DNA from 2 places in the Acidaminobacter sp. QWL-03 genome. Region 1 is predicted to be linked to the other one. Evidence: a T-box and tRNA genes for the amino acid it is inferred to sense, from the RefSeq annotation. Region 1 holds a T-box; the other holds one or more tRNA genes.

The links. A T-box is a leader RNA that pairs with one kind of tRNA and senses whether it is charged. The one in region 1 lies ahead of AC4PHM_RS06900 (valine--tRNA ligase), so its partner is inferred to be a tRNA-Val.
Region 2: it encodes a tRNA-Val, which carries the amino acid that the T-box ahead of AC4PHM_RS06900 (valine--tRNA ligase) is inferred to sense. The anticodon was not compared.

The regions. Positions count from the first base shown of each region.
Region 1 covers NZ_CM178752.1:1,503,617-1,512,978, reverse strand. Annotated here, with positions in the region: gene sdaAA (L-serine ammonia-lyase, iron-sulfur-dependent, subunit alpha) at 1-42, shown strand, start outside; gene AC4PHM_RS06935 (PspC domain-containing protein) at 418-882, shown strand; gene AC4PHM_RS06930 (PspC domain-containing protein) at 885-1,319, shown strand; gene AC4PHM_RS06925 (toast rack family protein) at 1,321-2,418, shown strand; gene AC4PHM_RS06920 (P-II family nitrogen regulator) at 2,533-3,201, opposite strand; gene AC4PHM_RS06915 (DUF1538 domain-containing protein) at 3,208-4,683, opposite strand; gene AC4PHM_RS06910 (hypothetical protein) at 4,730-4,888, opposite strand; gene AC4PHM_RS06905 (hypothetical protein) at 5,145-5,498, shown strand; T-box leader at 5,771-6,037, shown strand; gene AC4PHM_RS06900 (valine--tRNA ligase) at 6,166-8,805, shown strand; gene AC4PHM_RS06895 (bifunctional folylpolyglutamate synthase/dihydrofolate synthase) at 8,818-9,362, shown strand, end outside.
Region 2 covers NZ_CM178752.1:2,207,311-2,216,672, forward strand. Annotated here, with positions in the region: gene AC4PHM_RS10250 (phosphate butyryltransferase) at 1-691, opposite strand, end outside; gene buk (butyrate kinase) at 695-1,777, opposite strand; gene AC4PHM_RS10260 (sigma-54 interaction domain-containing protein) at 2,030-3,760, opposite strand; gene AC4PHM_RS10265 (CdaR family protein) at 3,760-5,022, opposite strand; gene cdaA (diadenylate cyclase CdaA) at 5,000-5,836, opposite strand; tRNA gene AC4PHM_RS10275 (tRNA-Phe) at 5,940-6,015, opposite strand; tRNA gene AC4PHM_RS10280 (tRNA-Ile) at 6,019-6,095, opposite strand; tRNA gene AC4PHM_RS10285 (tRNA-Arg) at 6,137-6,213, opposite strand; tRNA gene AC4PHM_RS10290 (tRNA-Gly) at 6,217-6,291, opposite strand; tRNA gene AC4PHM_RS10295 (tRNA-Leu) at 6,305-6,388, opposite strand; tRNA gene AC4PHM_RS10300 (tRNA-Val) at 6,431-6,506, opposite strand; tRNA gene AC4PHM_RS10305 (tRNA-Glu) at 6,594-6,668, opposite strand; tRNA gene AC4PHM_RS10310 (tRNA-Asn) at 6,678-6,752, opposite strand; rRNA gene rrf (5S ribosomal RNA) at 6,846-6,962, opposite strand; rRNA gene AC4PHM_RS10320 (23S ribosomal RNA) at 7,121-9,362, opposite strand, start outside.

The DNA of each region.
Region 1 (9,362 bases):
ATCGCTGAGAGAATCTTTGGGCCGGGACATGGCCGGGGTTAATCAATCTGACCAAAGAGAATAATGGGATCTCACATAAAAGTCTCGGACCGTTGGTCTGGGGCTTTTTTTGTGGGTGTGCAAGAGGGGGTGGTGACTGATGGAACCGGGTGACTGCGTCTTTTAGCCTATCGACCCCGCCTTTTCAGGGTTGGCTTTACCTAATATGCTAATCTGAGTGCTAATCTTTTGCAAATCCATGGTGATGGAACTGGGTGTCTGACACCCAGTTCCATCATGGCAGTCGCCTCAATCCACGTTTGTTAAAAAATCATTAAGATCTTAAGAATCATTTAATCTATAGTGTTTAACTGAGTACCTTGTAAAACAAGATAGCATATGGTATGATCATGCTGTAAAGAAGAGGAGGTTAAACCTATGGAAAGAAAATTGTATCGATCGCGGGAAAATCGAATGTTGTTTGGCGTCTGTGGCGGCATTGGCGATTATATAGGCGTTGATCCCACTGTCATTCGACTTGGCATGATCCTGATCGGTTTTGCGGGTGTCGGAATTTTGTTTTATATCGCCGCAGGATTGATTATTCCGGAAGCGCCGAGACGTGAAAGCAGGGGCTACAGCGGCGGCAACACTGCCCGAGGCAGACGCGAGGAAGAAAGCTTTGATCCTGTAGCCGGGGCGAAACCCGAAGTAAAACCCGAAGTAAAACCCGAAGTAAAACCCGAAGTAAAACCCGAAGTAAAACCTGAAGTAAAACCTGAAGGGCATTCAGAACCTGAAATAATCCCGGTACCTGAATCTGCCGGCAGTGAAGCGCAGGACAAAACGGATTCGGTCCTTGAGCAAAGTGAACCAACTATTAAGTCGAACGAGGAGGTCTAATCATGAAACGACTATATCGATCCAACAATGATGTCGTCATAGCCGGTGTATGCAGCGGCGTAGCTGAATATTTCAACATAGATCCCGTGATTGTGAGAATTCTGTGGGCGGTCATGGTCATCTTCGGAGGCACCGGTCTCCTGGCGTACATTATATGTGCCATTGTCATCCCAAAGCGCCCAGTGGGTGATGTCGGTTATGAATTCGTTCAAGAGGATCAAAATTATGACAGCATTGATCCTGCGTCAACGGGCGCCAGGAAAACCCATGAATTCAACAATGACAATGCCCGGCTCATCATAGGTCTCGGTTTTATTGGACTGGGCGCATTGCTGTTCTTCAGACAGATCCTGCCGTGGTTTGATTTCTCCTTTATTTTGCCGGTTGTACTCATTCTTATAGGTGGATTGATCGTCATGAAAGGCAGAGGTGATTGAGATGGACGAGCAACAACGACCTAATCCATCAGTGCAGCAAGGACAACCCAAAACGGAGTCACAGACGGGTTCTTATTCAAAAAATGGTGCGGCGCTGACCGCCGCCGAGATTGAAGAACGGGATAAAGCGCTTCGCAGAAGACGCCACAAACAGATTGCAGACGGTATAGGCGTCGGTCTTACCTTTATAGCCATAGGCGTTGTCTGGCTTTTAGTTAAGTTTGGGTATATCAACATCTCCATAATCAGCGCCCTGTTCGATCTTTGGCCGCTTGTCTTTGTTGTCATAGGCGTCAACATTATTTTCAGGAGATTTCCATACATTAGCCTCATAACTTGGGTGCTGTTCATTGCGGCAATTCTTCTTTATGGCACAATGGTGGGCAGTCGGAACCGCGATTTCGATTTCTTTGGGATGACGTTGCCGTGGACTATTGTCGAGCGCGGGGACAGAAATGCGTCGGACTGGGTTTCGGGAGTTACCAGCGGCAGCTTCGATATAGCTGATTTGGATGGCGTCGAAAAAGCCAGCGTAGATATTGCGCTGCCGGCAGGAACTTTTAAGGTCGGGGTAACAGACCAAAGCGCCATGTCCTATGTGGTGCCCGGAAAGCTATACCAGGTTGGAAGCCGCAGGAGTGACAATGCCATTGCTTATAACTTTAATCCTGAAGAAGGTCTGCGTTTTGATGACGTTCACGAAAAACTGGATTATGATCTCTATTTAAATCCTAAGGTCAAATGGGACCTTAAAATTGATGCCGGTGCTATGGACAGCGATATGAGCCTGGACAAGATCCCGGTGGAACGACTGCAGATCAACATGGGCGCCGGTGACCTTGATCTCAGCATGGGGAACCTGGTTGAACGATCAACCGTAGAAATCAATTGCGGTGCGACCTCCATCCGCCTTGTGGTACCGGAGGGGGTCGGCGTCAGCGTTGATTACAAGGGTATTGTGGGTGACCAGTCCCTTTCAAGAAATGGCTTCATCAAAGAGGATGGCATCTATTATTCCGAGGGTTACAACCAGTCCGGGGAGCAAATTGATCTGGTGATCAAATCTGCAGTGGCGGAGATTGATGTCCTATTTAATTGAACCGCTCAGAACAGTCATCTTTTAAACGCAGGGATTCAGTGAGATTGATAAACATCTAAGATTGTACTTTTCAACGGAAAAGGCCGCTTCGATCAACGAAGTGGCCTTTTAGACTTACTTCAGTATCCCAAATGCTTTGTTGACGTTTTGTGTAAAAAGGATACCATTTCCAGGCAAATCCATTTTGAGTTCAGAATTGATTTTATCTACAATCAAATCAATCTTTTCACCCTTCTCCAGAATGATGATTATTTCCTTTTCTGGTTCAATGTCCATCGCGAATATTTTGCTTGTTTCGTGAATGCCTGAACCTCTTGCATTAATTATGGTTCCACCGGTTGCGCCAGCCTGAGTCGCTGCATCTATGACCTGTTCTGCTTTTCCTTTATCGACAATTATAGTAATAAGTTGATACTTCATATGATTCCCCACCTTTTTTACATTCTGGACCTCGCATTCAAGACAGCGGGTTCCTAAAACCTCTGATATAAGCAGTGTGAAAATAATGCCATGATTTGGTTTTCCAAAACTGAATTTATGATACAGTGATTTTAGAACACAGGAAGCTACCTCTGTGGAGGCGGCCATAAGAACAATTTCTTTTCTTATATCGGTAATGGATAAAAGATTCAGAATTGTGTTGTGAATGGTCCCTTTTCCAAGAAAAATCGTACCACCTGTTACACCGCATTTTTTGGAAACGTGCAATACCTTGCTTCCCAAACCAAAGGGAACAACGGCGACGATCAATTCATTTTTTGATTGGACTACTTTTAAACTCATGTCTCTTCAAACCTCCTTCCTGGTGTTGTATTTGAATATTAAACCTAGTATTTGCAAAGTGATCAGGGGTGCCAAAGCGACCATAGCAATCATTCCAAAACCGTCCACTAGAACGTTTGCTCCGTCAATCGCTTGTGCGGCGCCATGCGTAAATGCTAAGATAAAGGTCGCTGTCATAGGTCCCGAAGCAACACCACCTGAATCAAATGCGATTCCAACAAAAAGTTTCGGGGTAAAATACGTCAGAATAATTGAAACAAGATATCCGGGAAGCAAATAATGCCATAGTTGAAGTTCTGGTATGAGAATTCGAAGCATGGACAATGAGATAGCAGCGCCTACACCAATAGCCAAAGTCCATGTAATTATTTTTTGTCTGACATAACCGCTCGTAACTTCTTCAATTTGTTTTGTTAATACATAGACTGCCGGTTCTGCCAGTATAGTCACAAAACCTAAACAAAATCCAACTGCTGGGAGATAAGCGTTGTTTTGCAATGAGGCAATGCCAAATCCGATGAGATTGCCTGTTTCCATAAAACCGGCTCGAACGCCAAGCATATAAATAACTAAGCCAATGTAAGTCAAAAGAAGTCCCATTGTGATTTTACGAAATGATTTTCTGGATAGATGAAGGGAAAATTTATGAGTAACTAAAAATATAATCAGAATAGGCAATAGTGCAAAGAAACTTTCTTTTGAAATCGAAAGAAACTCATTGATGAACACTTCGATAGTGGATTCTGGCAAATGAAGCTCAAAGTCGACCTCAGCTTGGAATGCATTTGATTTTGAAATCAAGTTTGAGATTAGAACTGTAAGTATGGCACCTGTTGAAGTGATGGCCACCAGACCGAAGCTGTCTTTTTCAGATGCCTTTATGTCTTTCTTTAAATCCGAAATACCAATGGCTATAGCCAAAATGAACGGAACGGTCAGTGCGCCAGTAGTAGCGCCGGAGGCATCAAAGGCAATGGCAAGAAATTCTCTTGAGACAAATGGTGATATAAGCAAAATAAAGCCATAGATCGCGGTCAGAATTAGATATAGTGGTATGTTGTAAACAATCCTTATCAGACCAAATGACATCATGAAAGCGATCCCGACTGAAACGATTAATACAGTACTTGTTTTCGAAACTGCTCCTGAAGTAACCAACTCGACTTCTCCCGCAAGTATATGCAGGTCTGGTTCGGCGATAGAGATTACGAATCCCAGGATTATTCCAGCTAGCAGCACAATGCTTATTTTGTTGGTTTTCGCAATACTGGAGCCCAGTAAACTTCCAATGGGTGTGATTCCGAGTTCAATGCCGAATAGAAAAATGGACAATCCTGAAACGATGAAGATCGCGCCTATTAGAAATCTGATGAGGACTGGAGACGCCAAAGGTGTTAGTGTGAAATTTAATAAGATCACAATGACAGTAATAGGTAAAACGGAAAAAACAACCTCTTTAACTTTCGCAATCAATACATTCAATCCATATCCCCCCTTTTTCAGAATAGGACCTAACGGTAGGATTCATTCAATCATCTATTTTCAAACTGCGGACTGAATTCTTATACTCATTTTGATGCTTCAACTTTTCAATAACTTCTTTATGTTGCTTTCTCGATAATTTTTTTGTGGCTTTCTTAGGTGGGTTTTGTAATATTCTGTAATTTGCTGAGACGAAATAGTACACAATATAAACCTCCTTCAGGGCGGTACACATAAAATTTCACAAATATTTTTTGTGATCTTTCGATGAGGTCCACTTGAATGTTATTGTATTTGCGTATACCCAGTAATATTGGTAACGTCCCAAGTTTATAAGCGTGGCTTTCAATAAAGTTCCTGTGTAGACCATTCAAATTTGGGAATACTAGAAATATATTATTCTGGTATTCTCTCTGGTTTTTTGTGGGGCTTCGTCGTCGGACAGATAGGTGGGATGTCATATGGGTTCTTATGAGCATAATATCAAGGTCATCAACGATCACAGACATAGAGGGTATCTGGAAGGCGAGATTGACGGCATGCTTTGGTTTGCGATTGTACATGAAGAGCCGGTGGAGACCGGCATTGACCCAGAGACTATGAAACGGGGCATGGGCCGCGTGACCCGTCTGTGCATTTATCAGGATTCATCCTCCGTGGATGGTAATCCTTATTTGCCCTCCATGAGCATTAAACGGATTGTCTATGTAAATTATCAGCGGGACTGGAGCATATTTCATTACGACTTCAGAAGTATGGCCCGCGAATTGGTGGGGTATCTGGAACGCCGGTGCTGTATGCATCTTCTGAAATAGTGCGGTAAAGAATAAAGGCGCGCAGCCGATGGTCACAATTTACACGCCATCACGTTTCGTGGTGTCTATGGTCGTGGCGGCGCCTATTGCGGCTTACGCCTATTGCGGCTTACGCCTATTGCGGCTTACGCCTATTGCGGCTTGCGCCTATTGCGGCTTACGCCTATTGCCTCCTTGACTAGTGGGCTTGCTTCTTGTATAATGTGCTCAGCATACTAAATGAAGAATGTGATTATGTCTGCGATTGGATGACCATCGGCAGGCAGAGCACTTAAAACGCTGAGAAACAGAGGAGTAAGCCTTTACAATGTGTTCAGAGAGAGTGTCCATGGCTGGGAGACACTTCGCGGGTTGTGAGGCTGAAGGTCGCTGTGGAGCGGCTGGCGCGAAGCTTTTGAGAAGCCAAGCGCTGGACGGGTGACGCCGTTTGACGTCAATGGAGGTGCCGCGAAGCGGAGTCTCGGTCGCGTGCCATGCATGCTGAGTCGGGATGAGCAGACGGAACTGGGGTGGTAACGCGAATAGACTTCGTCCCTTGATTGGGATGGAGTTTTTTTATTTCCCAAAAATCGGCAAAGGTCGAAAAAGAGAATTTGAGTCGGGAGTGAACAGTGTGGAAGAGAAAAACATTGAAAAAATGACGCAAGAAATGAAAGGCGCGGGTGAAATGGGCAAAACTTATGATCCCAAAGCCTTTGAGGACAAAATTTACGCAGGGTGGATGGATAAGAAGCAATTTAAGGCGGAGGTCAATCCGGACAAGAAGCCATACACCATTGTGCTGCCGCCTCCTAACATTACGGGACAGCTGCACATGGGCCACGCCCTTGATCAGACCCTACAGGATATTCTGATTCGCTGGAGGCGCATGCAGGGCTTTGAGGCCCTCTGGCTGCCGGGAACGGACCATGCCAGCATCGCTACCGAGGTCAAAGTGGTTGAGAAGATCAAGAAGGAAGAAGGCCTTAACAAGGAAGAGGTTGGTCGCGACGGCTTCCTGGAGCGCGCCTGGGCATGGCGTGAGGATTACGGCCGCCAGATCGTCAACCAAATGATGAAGCTGGGAAGCTCCTGTGACTGGGACCGCGAGCGCTTCACCATGGACGAAGGCTGTAACCAGGCTGTGACCGAAGTCTTTATCCGCCTTTACGAAAAAGGTTTGATTTATCGCGGAAACCGTCTGATCAACTGGTGTCCGGACTGTATGACCACGCTTTCAGACGCTGAGGTCGAACATGAAGAGAAGCAAGGTGCGTTCTACCATATCAAATACTACCTCCAGGATTCAGAGGACGATTACCTCGAAATCGCGACGACCCGCCCGGAAACCATGCTGGGCGACACGGGCATAGCGGTGCACCCGGAGGATCCGCGCTATGCCAAATACGTTGGCAAAGTGGCAATCCTTCCCCTCGTTGGCAGAGCTCTGCCGATAGTCGCGGATGCCTACGTCGACCGCGAAGTCGGTACCGGCGCGCTCAAAGTTACGCCCGCTCATGACCCTAATGACTATGAAATTGGCAAACGCCACAATTTGGAGACCGTCGAAGCCATGAACTTCGATGGGACCATGAACGCTGCCGCGGGTGAATTCGAAGGCATGGACCGCTTCACCTGCAGAAAAGCCGTCGTCGAAAAGCTGAAAGCCTCAGGTCATCTCATTGAAATCAAAGAGCACCAGCACAACGTCGGCACATGCTACCGCTGCCATACGATTATTGAGCCAATGCTGTCCGACCAGTGGTTTGTCAGCATGGAACCTCTCGCGGGGCCGGCAATTGATGTCGTCAAAAATAATACTTTGGAGTTTGTACCAGAGCGCTTTACGAAAATTTATATGCACTGGCTCGAGAATATCCGCGACTGGTGTATCTCCAGACAGCTCTGGTGGGGTCACCGAATCCCAGCCTACTACTGTGAGCATTGCGGTAAAGTCGTTGTGGCCAAGGAGATGCCGGACACTTGCGCGGACTGCGGCGGCACAAACTTCCGACAGGACGAGGATGTTCTCGATACTTGGTTCAGCTCGGCACTTTGGCCTTTTTCAACTTTGGGCTGGCCTGAAAAGACACCTGATCTCGATTATTTTTATCCGACCAGTGTTTTGGTTACCGGCTATGACATCATTTTCTTCTGGGTTGTCCGTATGGTCTTCTCAGGTCTTGAAGCTATGGGCGATATTCCGTTTGACAAAGTATTCATCCACGGATTGGTCAGAGCGGCGGATGGTAAAAAAATGTCCAAGTCTCTCGGCAACGGTGTTGACCCGCTGGATATCATTGACCAGTTCGGCGCTGACGCGCTGCGCTTTATGCTGGCGACTGGCAACAGCCCGGGCAATGATCTTAAATTCCAGATTGACCGCGTCGAGTCCAGCCGGAACTTCGCGAACAAGTTGTGGAATGCTTCCCGCTTCGTTTTGATGGGCATTGAGAAAGATCCGGGCGCTCTGGACGGCTCTGAAACGCTGACTCTCGCGGACCGCTGGATTCTCTCAAGACTGTCACAGCTGACGTCTGAATCAACGGAAAACCTAGAAAAGTTTGAGCTTGGTGTCGCTGCCAATAAGATTTATGAATTCGTCTGGAACGAATACTGTGATTGGTATATTGAAACCGCGAAAAAGAGACTTTACGGTGAAAATCCGGAGGAAAAAGAAACCGTTCAGAAAGTCCTTCTGTCTGTACTCAGAGATATTCTGAAGCTGCTTCATCCGTTTATACCGTTTATTACAGAAGAGATCTGGCAGCACCTTCCATCCAAGGAGGATGACCTGATTGTGACGCCTTGGCCGGTTGCAAATCTGGGTCATGTGGACGGCGAAGCTGAGCGTGCCATGGAGATTTTGATGGACGCCATCCGCAGCATCCGAAACTCGCGGGCTGAAATGGAGGTCGCGCCGTCCAGAAAAGCCAGACTTATTGTCAAGGTGACGCCGGAACTCATGCCGGTCTTCCTGAATCAAAAGGCCTACCTCGAAAGCCTTGCTTCAGCCTCTGAAGTTCGAGCGTTTGTCGAAGGTGAGATCGTAGAAGATGCTGTTTCAGTAGTTGTTCCAGGCGGAGAATTGCTTATGCCGCTGGACGACTTGATCGACTATAAAAAAGAGTCCGAGCGTCTTGAACGAGAAGTGAAGAAGCTGACAGGGGAAATTGATCGCATTGACTCTAAACTGGGCAATGCAGGCTTTGTCGCTAAAGCGCCGGTGCAGCTGGTTGAGGAGGAGCGTGCAAAGCGCGTGACACTGGCAGAAATGCTGACCCTTTCTCAAGACAGACTCGACAAAGTCAAATCCAAACTCAAATAGGAGAGAAGCGGCATGAATGTTCGTGAAGCGATCGATTATATCCACAGTACCTATCAATTTGGCAGTAAGCTCGGCCTCGATAATATAACACAACTTCTCAGTTATATGGGCAACCCTCAGGACCGCCTGGCTTATATCCACGTCGCCGGGACAAACGGCAAAGGTTCCACGTCGACTATGATCTATTCAATTTTAAGAGCTCAGGGCTACAGAGTGGGGTTATATACGTCGCCCTACCTGGAGGTGTTCAATGAGCGCATCAGGATCAATGGGGAGAACATTGATGATCAGTCATTGGCAGAGGTCGTTTCTTTTGTCAAGAATCATGTGGACCGCATGCTGAGTGAAGGCTGCAGCCATCCAACCGAATTTGAAATCGTCACCGCGGTGGCCTTTGAGTACTATGCCAGACACAAAGTGGATTATGTGGTGCTGGAGGTCGGCCTGGGCGGCCGACTTGACTCCACCAATGTCATCAAGAAGCCTTTGGTGTCCGTGATTACGCCGGTGGATCTCGATCACGTAGAATATTTGGGGGACACGCTTGACAAAGTTGC
Region 2 (9,362 bases), 700 kb from region 1:
CCTTGATGCCTTTAATCCTTGCAGCCTCCTCAGAAACCGCATTGTCAAGCGCGAACGGACCACCCACTTTACAGCCTTTAATGATGCCCTCTTGATTCATTCTGACCAGTTCAGCCGCGTCTACCGTCGCAGGCATTTTGTCATTGACCTTTTCTTTGGCGCAAATCACACCCACATTTGGGAGCTCGATGTCCAGCGCTTTCGCAACATCCAATGAGTTTTCTATAATCATCCGCTTAGTCTCAACATCCGGCGCAATATTCATTGCGGCGTCGGTCACAAACAAAAGCCTTGGGAAATTCGGAACATCAAATACAGCCACATGGCTCAAAGCGTTGCCGGTTCGAAGCCCGACTTCTTTGTTCAAAACAGCTTTTAATATGATGGCAGTGTCCACCAGACCCTTCATGACAAGGTGAGCCTTACCACAGGATACCAGCTCTACCGCTCTCAAAGAAGCTTCCGCCAAATCCTGAATGTCTTCAATTTGATAATGCTTTAAATCAATGTTTTGTCGACTGGCTATAGCTTCAATTTCTGATTTGTTTCCAACGAGGATTGCCTCAGCGATTCCTGCTTTTCTGGCGTTTTCTACTGCCAGCAATACATCCTCATCCTGAGCACAGGCAACGGCCAAAGTTTTAGGTCCTCTCAGCTTCGCAGCCTCAATAACTTCATCAAAGTTTTTAATCACCTAGTTCACCTCGTTTTCATATAGTTTCGCAGTCTCAATATCATTCAAAACTCTGAGTGCACTTTCATTTAAGGCCGTCATTTCGTCCTCACCCGGCTTTATGACGACCGGTGCTATGAATTCCACATGGGAAGAGATTAAGTCTGTCAGGTACTTAGAATACGCCACACCACCCGTTAATAGGATTGCGTCCACACGTCCTTCAAGAACTGCGGCCATGGCGCCAATTTCTTTCGCGATTTGATAGCCCATGGCATCAAAAATCAATTTTGCCTGAAGATCACCCGCTTCAATACGCTTCATGACCTCTCGGGCGTCATTGGTACCCAGATAACCTACCAATCCCCCTTTACTGTTGATCTTTGTTTTCAATTCCTTTTCTGTATAGGCGCCTGAGAAACACATTTTAACTACATCCCCAACCGGCAAGGTACCTGCTCTCTCGGGTGAAAAAGGCCCCATTTCATTGGCATTATTGACATCTACAATTTTTCCCTTGGTCATAGGCGCGACAGAAATGCCCCCGCCAATGTGCACCACAATCAAGTTCATGTCTTTTAGGTCCTTCTCTTGCTCTTTCTCATATCGATGCGCAGTAGCCTTAATATTCAATGCGTGAACCAACGATTTGCGTTTTATTTCCGGTATTCCTGATATTCGAGCCACTTCATCAAATTCATCCACAGCGACCGGATCCGAAATATAGGCCTTAACGCCCGCTTTCTTCGCAATCAAGTCAGCAATCAGACCTCCTAGATTTGATGCGTGCTGTCCTTGAATTCCAATTTTAAGGTCTTCCATCATAGCCTCTGTGACTTCATAAATACCGCTTGGCATAGGCTTTAACAACCCGCCGCGGCCGATGACTGCTTTAAGGGCGTTAAGACTGTAACCCGAGTTTTGATACCAGGTAAGTATCAACTCCGTCCTAAAATCAAACTGATCTGCAATTTGTTCGTATTTTGACAACGCCTCAGCTGAGTGAGTCAAATTCTCTTGAATAATCAAATCATTCTCTTTAAAAACAGCAACTTTTGTCGAAGTAGATCCCGGATTAATTACTAATACGAATTCTTTTGTCAAACGCAGTACCTCCCCTTTGGCATACACAAATACAATACGCAATTCCCATGCCAAAAATTAATAAAAAGCCAGTTGGACCATACTTTTGAAAGTACTGGTATCCCTGGCTTTCAGGCATTACTCTAGTCTTATTTTTGCTCGTTAAATGTGCATTGCACACGAATGCAAATATTAGCATGCAACTTTTTGCAACATCTGATTTTAAGTGCAAGTTATTGCACTTGTCTCCTTTTGCTCCGTTCCCATTTTGCATTAAATCTGATATTTTTGGATCTTGTAATAAAGAGTTCTTAATGATATATCCAGCAGTTTGGCGGTGTGCTCACGATTGCCACCCGTTGCCTCGAGTGCTTCCGAGATCGCTTGCTTCTCTGCCTTTTCCACAATGTCTGACAATGTGGTCGTCTGAAAATTCGAGGCGATTTGAATTTCTTCCACTGCAGCCGAGTGAACATCCGGGCCAGAGAACTCAAGGTTTGGCAAATGACGCTTCAAAATTACAGTCTCTGTGATTTTCATATTAATCAATGCACGACCTATGAAATTCTCAAGTTCACGCACGTTCCCTGGCCAATCATAATCCAGCATCACTTTAATGGCTTCATTAGACAGATCGCTGACATTTCTTCCAAATTCCTGATTATATTTCACTATGAAAAATTCAGCAAGCTCCCTTACGTCTTCTTTATGATCCTTCAAGGGAGGGATCGAAATTGGGAATACATGAATCCTATAATATAAATCCTTCCTGAATCGCCCTTGCTCCACCGCTTTCTCCAAATCGAGGTTTGTAGCTGAAATCACTCTGACATCAATTGGAATGGCTTTTGTCCCACCAACTCGTACAATTTCTTTTTCCTGAAGGACCCGCAGAAGTTTTGTCTGCATGCTCAGGCTTATTTCACCAATTTCATCAAGAAATAGTGTCCCACCATGCGCGCGTTCAAACAGACCTTTCTTTCCACCTTTACTTGCACCAGTGAACGCGCCCTCATCATATCCAAATAATTCGCTCTCTAAAATTGTTTCGCTTATAGCAGCACAATTCACCCTCACAAATTGAGAATACCGTCGGTCACTCGCATTATGAATAGCGTGGGCAAACAATTCTTTTCCCGTCCCACTCTCACCCCGCAGAACAACTGTCGCAGGCGTAACCGCAGCGAGCTTCGCTTTTTCTATAGCATTCAGGATCGTACTATGCTTTCCCTTAATATCAGAAAACGTATATTTGGCTTCCAGATTCCGTATGAGTTGCTTTGCTTGATCGAGTTCCAATATCAGTCTGTTTATTTCTGACAGGTCATGAATTACTGCAACACTGCCGCGAAGTGCTTCCCCTACCATAATTGGAGCAGCTTCCACCAAAACCTCTTTTCGGTTGACACCCACTTTCAGTCGGGCGCCTTTCACGGCTTTACCTGTTGCCAAAACTTTTAAATGCACGCTTTCGCCCTCGCTGAAGTCGACAGTGCACATTTTTCCAATGACATCTTTACTCGTGTAGCCGGTAATATGCGTATAAGCCGGATTAATCATGACGCCGATGCCATTTTGATCCACCACCGAAATGGCATCTTGAGTTGAATTGAAGATCGCTTCAAGCATCCCACGGATTTCTTTCAGATTTGTAATTTCCTCAGCCAATTCTTGAACTTCAGTAATATCCCTGAAAACTGCAATCGCTCCAACAACCTCCCCACGTTCATTCATCACCGGCATCCGGTTTGTAATGATTGTGATATCGCCCAGCGGCTGCTTCTGATTCAACTCGCTTAACCCCGTTCTGAGAATCCAGGGTAAACGTGTATTCTCAATGATTTCATCAACCGGCTTTCCAATGGCATTTAAAGGATTCTTTTGAGTCAGCAAACCGGCCGCCTTATTGAATAATGTAATTCTGCCCACTCTATCTACCGCGATCATGGCATCGTGAGTGGAGTCGAGTATCATTTCAATTTCACGTTCCATGATTTTATTCATCACCTCCGGGTGACTCGAACCAACAGCGTATCAGGGGAAAGTTCCACTGAATCATGCGATCCCTCTGAAAAATATTTCAAAGGCAGCCGATGGTCACCTTCTTCCACACCATCCGCATCTACAGAAATTTTAAAATTCTCCTTGTTCAATCCTTCGATAACGCTCTCGACATCACGAACATAAGCTACATACACATTGCTCGCTGGACTGAGCACCTCATAAGCCATTTCAGGATCCAAATTATCAATAACGATTTCATCTGAATTGAATTCCAACGACCCTACCATTATGGGTTCAATATGGAACTTAATATTGATTGATTCTTCAGCAAAAGGCGCCGATACGCCCTCCGGCAACTTCAGGACGACTTCCCTTTCAAATGTTTCAGTCATACCTGATATATCAATCTCTTCCGTACTAACTTTCTCAATGGTTGAAATCAGAGCATCTTCGCCACGTATAGTCACCAGCGCTGGAAGAACTTCTGTCTTAACTAGTTTGTAGCCATTTGCCACCACTCCACGTAGCATGACCTCAACTGGAACATTGGAAAGTTTAAAAATTCCAAGTTGAACGGTTACGTAACTTCTGCCAAGCTCAACACCATTAACAGGATTGCCTTCCAGATCAATGGCTGTAACAGGGATTTCTTTAATCAATTGATCAGAAACCTCTGTAAGATCCAATTCACCACGGAGTGAAGAGATATTATTTACGAGACTTTCTGGCCCCTTGACCAGGATCTCTTCCGGTGCTATGGATAAATCACCGGTAGTGTAGTTCTCAGCAATGGTGCCCACATAATCTATCTTCACTTTTTTCGCAACTTCGACAATTCGATCCAATGAAATTTTAATTGAATTCATTGATAGACTTTCAATAGTAACATTGGCTACAAATATTTTTGAACTCAGCATAACATTATTCGTTCCCTTTTTAAAACCTTCAAGATCTGCAGTTACCAGCAGATCGTTTGATGTTACCTTTATGACCTCGCTGCGACGCCCTTTAAGCTTTACATCTACATAGAATTCTTTCTCGCCCATCATGACTAAACCTTCATTCTGTGCATTCTCTATATTCAATAACTCAACTTTAACGTCGGGAATAGTCTTGATCATTTCAGGATTTACCTGATCCATGACATAGAGCCAAAATAAAACAGCAAATAGGATTGCCAATAGTTTTGGGGTTATATTCCTCTGAAACTTGGAATATTTGGGGCTCTGTTTCCAACCATCAATTCTTTTTAATAAGTTCATGATTTAACCTCCAGCGCCGCTTCATAATAGCTGGCTGTTCTTCTTCAGAATATGCTTTCTTAATAACGCTGGTTAAAGTATTGGCGTCCAAGTATCGTGATAATTTCCCGTTCAGAGCGACAGAAATGGTGCCTGTTTCTTCTGACACTATGACTACCAAAGCATCCGACTGTTCAGCAATGCCCAGAGCAGCTCTATGGCGAGTTCCAAGCTCCTTGCTGATCGTTTGATTGGCAGACAGCGGCAAAAAGCAACCTGCTGCGAGAATCCTGTCCTTTCTGATTATAACGGAGCCGTCATGCAGAGGTGTGTTTGGAATAAATATATTAATTAAAAGTCCACTTGTGATCTCCGCATCAATTTTTACACCTGTCGAAGCGATTTCATTTAACCCTGTTTGTCTTTCCATTACAATTAAGGCACCAATCTGTTCTCTGGAAAGGCTGACAACTGCGCTTACAAGTTCATGAATAGTGCGGTTAAGGGCCTCCTCCTGCTCTTCGGCCATTTTGGCAAAGAATATTTTGTTCCTTCCAATATATTCTAACGCGCGTCTTAACTCAGGCTGGAAAACAATAATCAATGCGATTAGTCCCAGCGTCATAGTATTCAATAAAATAAAATGGACGACATACAATTTTGCCCATTCTGATAACTTCATGATGACCAGCAGTACTACCAAGCCTTTAATTAACTGTTCCGCCCTAGTCTCCCTTATTAACATAAATATTTTATAAAAAACATAGGCTACTATGGCAATATCTATAACGTCCATAATTCGCATGCTCGCGAATATATTGATGATTGAATCCATAAAGGGTCACCTCACTTTGTTTACATTACTTCTAGTATACAATAGTTTTAGCAACTTTCAAAAAAATAAAAAAAACTGGGACAAACCCAGTTTTAATAAATTGTGGTGCCCAGAGCCGGAATCGAACCAGCGACACGAGGATTTTCAGTCCTCTGCTCTACCGACTGAGCTATCTGGGCATATGGTGGGCCATCAGGGACTCGAACCCCGGACCTGCCGGTTATGAGCCGGATGCTCTAACCAATTGAGCTAATGGCCCACAATCTATGCATTTCGCAATGAAACGCATCTATTTAAAAATGGTGCGTCCGGAGGGATTCGAACCCCCGACCCACGGCTTAGAAGGCCGTTGCTCTATCCAACTGAGCTACGAACGCAAATGGAGCGGAAGACGAGATTCGAACTCGCGACCCTCGCCTTGGCAAGGCGATGCTCTACCTCTGAGCCACTTCCGCATAGGGTGTTACTTGGTGCGGGTGGAGGGACTTGAACCCCCACGTACTGGACACTAGATCCTAAGTCTAGCGCGTCTGCCAATTCCGCCACACCCGCATGTGCAGCATTATATTTCCTTAAATACTTTAAAAGGTACTTTGGTGGGGGCTACAGGACTTGAACCTGTGACCACCTGCACGTCAAGCAGGTGCTCTACCAGCTGAGCTAAGCTCCCATAATGTGAGAAAGTATTTTTTATTCTTCGTAGAAAAACCGTTTTTACCTCAGCGGCTAGTGCCCCGCATTCGCTAAAAAAACAACTTGGTGACCCCTAGGGGAATCGAACCCCTGTTACCGCCGTGAAAGGGCGGTGTCTTGACCGCTTGACCAAGGGGCCAAAATTTGATGGCTCCAAGGGTGGGGCTCGAACCCACAACCTACCGGTTAACAGCCGGTTGCTCCACCATTGAGCTACCTTGGAACGTGAGTTACCAGAAGTAACGTTTTAGCGTTTTAGCTGCAAATCTTGGAGTTTCTGATTGAAGACCGAAGTCTTCAATCAGATTCACCATTTACCCGGCGACGACTTACTCTCCCAGGGGGCTGCCCCCCAAGTACCATCAGCGATGAAAGGCTTAACTTCTGTGTTCGAGATGGGAACAGGTGTGGCCCTTTCTCTATAGTCACCAGGTTAGCGACGAGAGGCAGCACAGCTCTGCTGCGCGTTCGAGGAGCGGTTTTTCACCAAAGGTGAAAAAAACTTCCTTGATCTCTTGTCTCACATTGAAAGTATGATTCACACCTTCAAAACCGCATACGGAAGATTACTCTAATATCGATTTGTAAACCTTGATCAAGCCCTCGACCTATTAGTATCTGTCAGCTGAAAGCGTTACCGCTCTTACACCTCAGACCTATCAACCTGTTAGTCTATCAGGGGTCTTACTTCTTTCGAATGGGAAATCTCATCTTGAGGGGGGCTTCGCGCTTAGATGCCTTCAGCGCTTATCCCTGCCGCACATAGCTACTCGGCCGTGCTCCTGGCGGAACAACCGATACACCAGCGGTGCGTCCATCCCGGTCCTCTCGTACTAAGGACAGCGCCTCTCAAATTTCCTGCGCCCACAGCGGATAGGGACCGAACTGTCTCACGACGTTCTGAACCCAGCTCGCGTGCCTCTTTAATGGGCGAACAGCCCAACCCTTGGGACCTACTTCAGCCCCAGGATGAGACGAGCCGACATCGAGGTGCCAAACCTCCCCGTCGATGTGGACTCTTGGGGGAGATAAGCCTGTTATCCCCGGGGTAGCTTTTATCCGTTGAGCGACGGCCCTTCCATTCGGTACCGCCGGATCACTAAGTCCTACTTTCGTACTTGCTCGACTTGTCTGTCTCGCAATCAAGCTCCCTTTTGCCTTTGCACTCTTCGCGCGATTTCCAACCGCACTGAGGGAACCTTTGAGCGCCTCCGTTACATTTTGGGAGGCGACCGCCCCAGTCAAACTGCCCACCTGGCAGTGTCCCCAAGCCGGATCACGGCTTCGGGTTAGAACAGCGATATTGAAAGGGTGGTATCCCAACGTCGACTCCGCACAGACTGGCGTCCATGCCTCTTAGTCTCCCACCTATCCTGTACATCCAATACCAATGTTCAGTGCCAAGCTACAGTAAAGCTCCACGGGGTCTTTCCGTCCTGCTGCGGGTAATGGGCATCTTTACCCATACTACAATTTCACCGAGTCCATTGTTGAGACAGTGCCCAAATCGTTACGCCTTTCGTGCGGGTCGGAACTTACCCGACAAGGAATTTCGCTACCTTAGGACCGTTATAGTTACGGCCGCCGTTTACTGGGGCTTCAATTCAGTGCTTCGATCGCTCTGACACTTCCTCTTAACCTTCCAGCACCGGGCAGGCGTCAGCCCCTATACATCATCTTTCGATTTAGCAGAGACCTGTGTTTTTGTTAAACAGTCGCTTGGGCCTGTTTTCTGCGGCCCCAGTCGGCTTTGACACCGTCTGGGGCACCCCTTCTCCCGAAGTTACGGGGTTATTTTGCCGAGTTCCTTAACAATGGTTCTCTCGCTCGCCTTAGTATTCTCTACTCATCTACCTGTGTCGGATTGCGGTACAGGCGCCTTATAACTCGATAGAAGCTTTTCTTGTCAGTCTGAAATCAGCAGCTTCGTTACTTAGTTTCACTCCCCATCAAGCGTCATCCTTATACAGGGGGATTTGCCTCCCCGTACAGACTTCGCCCTTGGACGCACTCTTCCAACCGTGCGCTCTGCCTATCCTCCTGCGTCACTCCATCTCTCAAACGCTATTTGGCGGTACAGGACTCTTCACCTGTTGTCCATCGCCTACGACTTTCGTCCTCAGCTTAGGTCCTGACTTACCCTGGGCGGACGAACCTTCCCCAGGAAACCTTAGATTTTCGGCGGGCAGGATTCTCACCTGCCTCTCGCTACTCATGCCAACATTCTCTCTTGTGTAATGTCCAGCACGCCTTTCGGTATACCTTCTGCCCTTACACAATGCTCCCCTACCCCTGATGCATAGCATCAAGCCGTAGCTTCGGTAGCAGGTTTTAGCCCCGGACATTTTCGGCGCAGAACCACTCGACTAGTGAGCTATTACGCACTCTTTAAATGTATGGCTGCTTCTAAGCCAACATCCTAGTTGTCTGTGCAATTCCACATCCTTTTCCACTTAACCTGCATTTTGGGACCTTAGCTGACGGTCTGGGCTGTTTCCCTTTCGACCATGAATCTTATCACACATGGTCTGACTCCTAAAGTTAAGATCACGGCATTCGGAGTTTGATAAGCTTCGGTAGCCGGTGAAAGCCCCTAGGCCATTCAGTGCTCTACCTCCGTGTCTCATTCTTTAAGGCTAGCCCTAAAGCTATTTCGGGGAGAACCAGCTATCTCCGAGTTCGATTGGAATTTCTCCGCTATCCACAAGTCATCCCAGCCTTTTTCAACAGACATGGGTTCGAGCCTCCACAAAATTTTACTTTTGCTTCACTCTGCTCATGGATAGGTCACCCGGTTTCGGGTCTACGTCACACAACTTTCGCCCTATTCAGA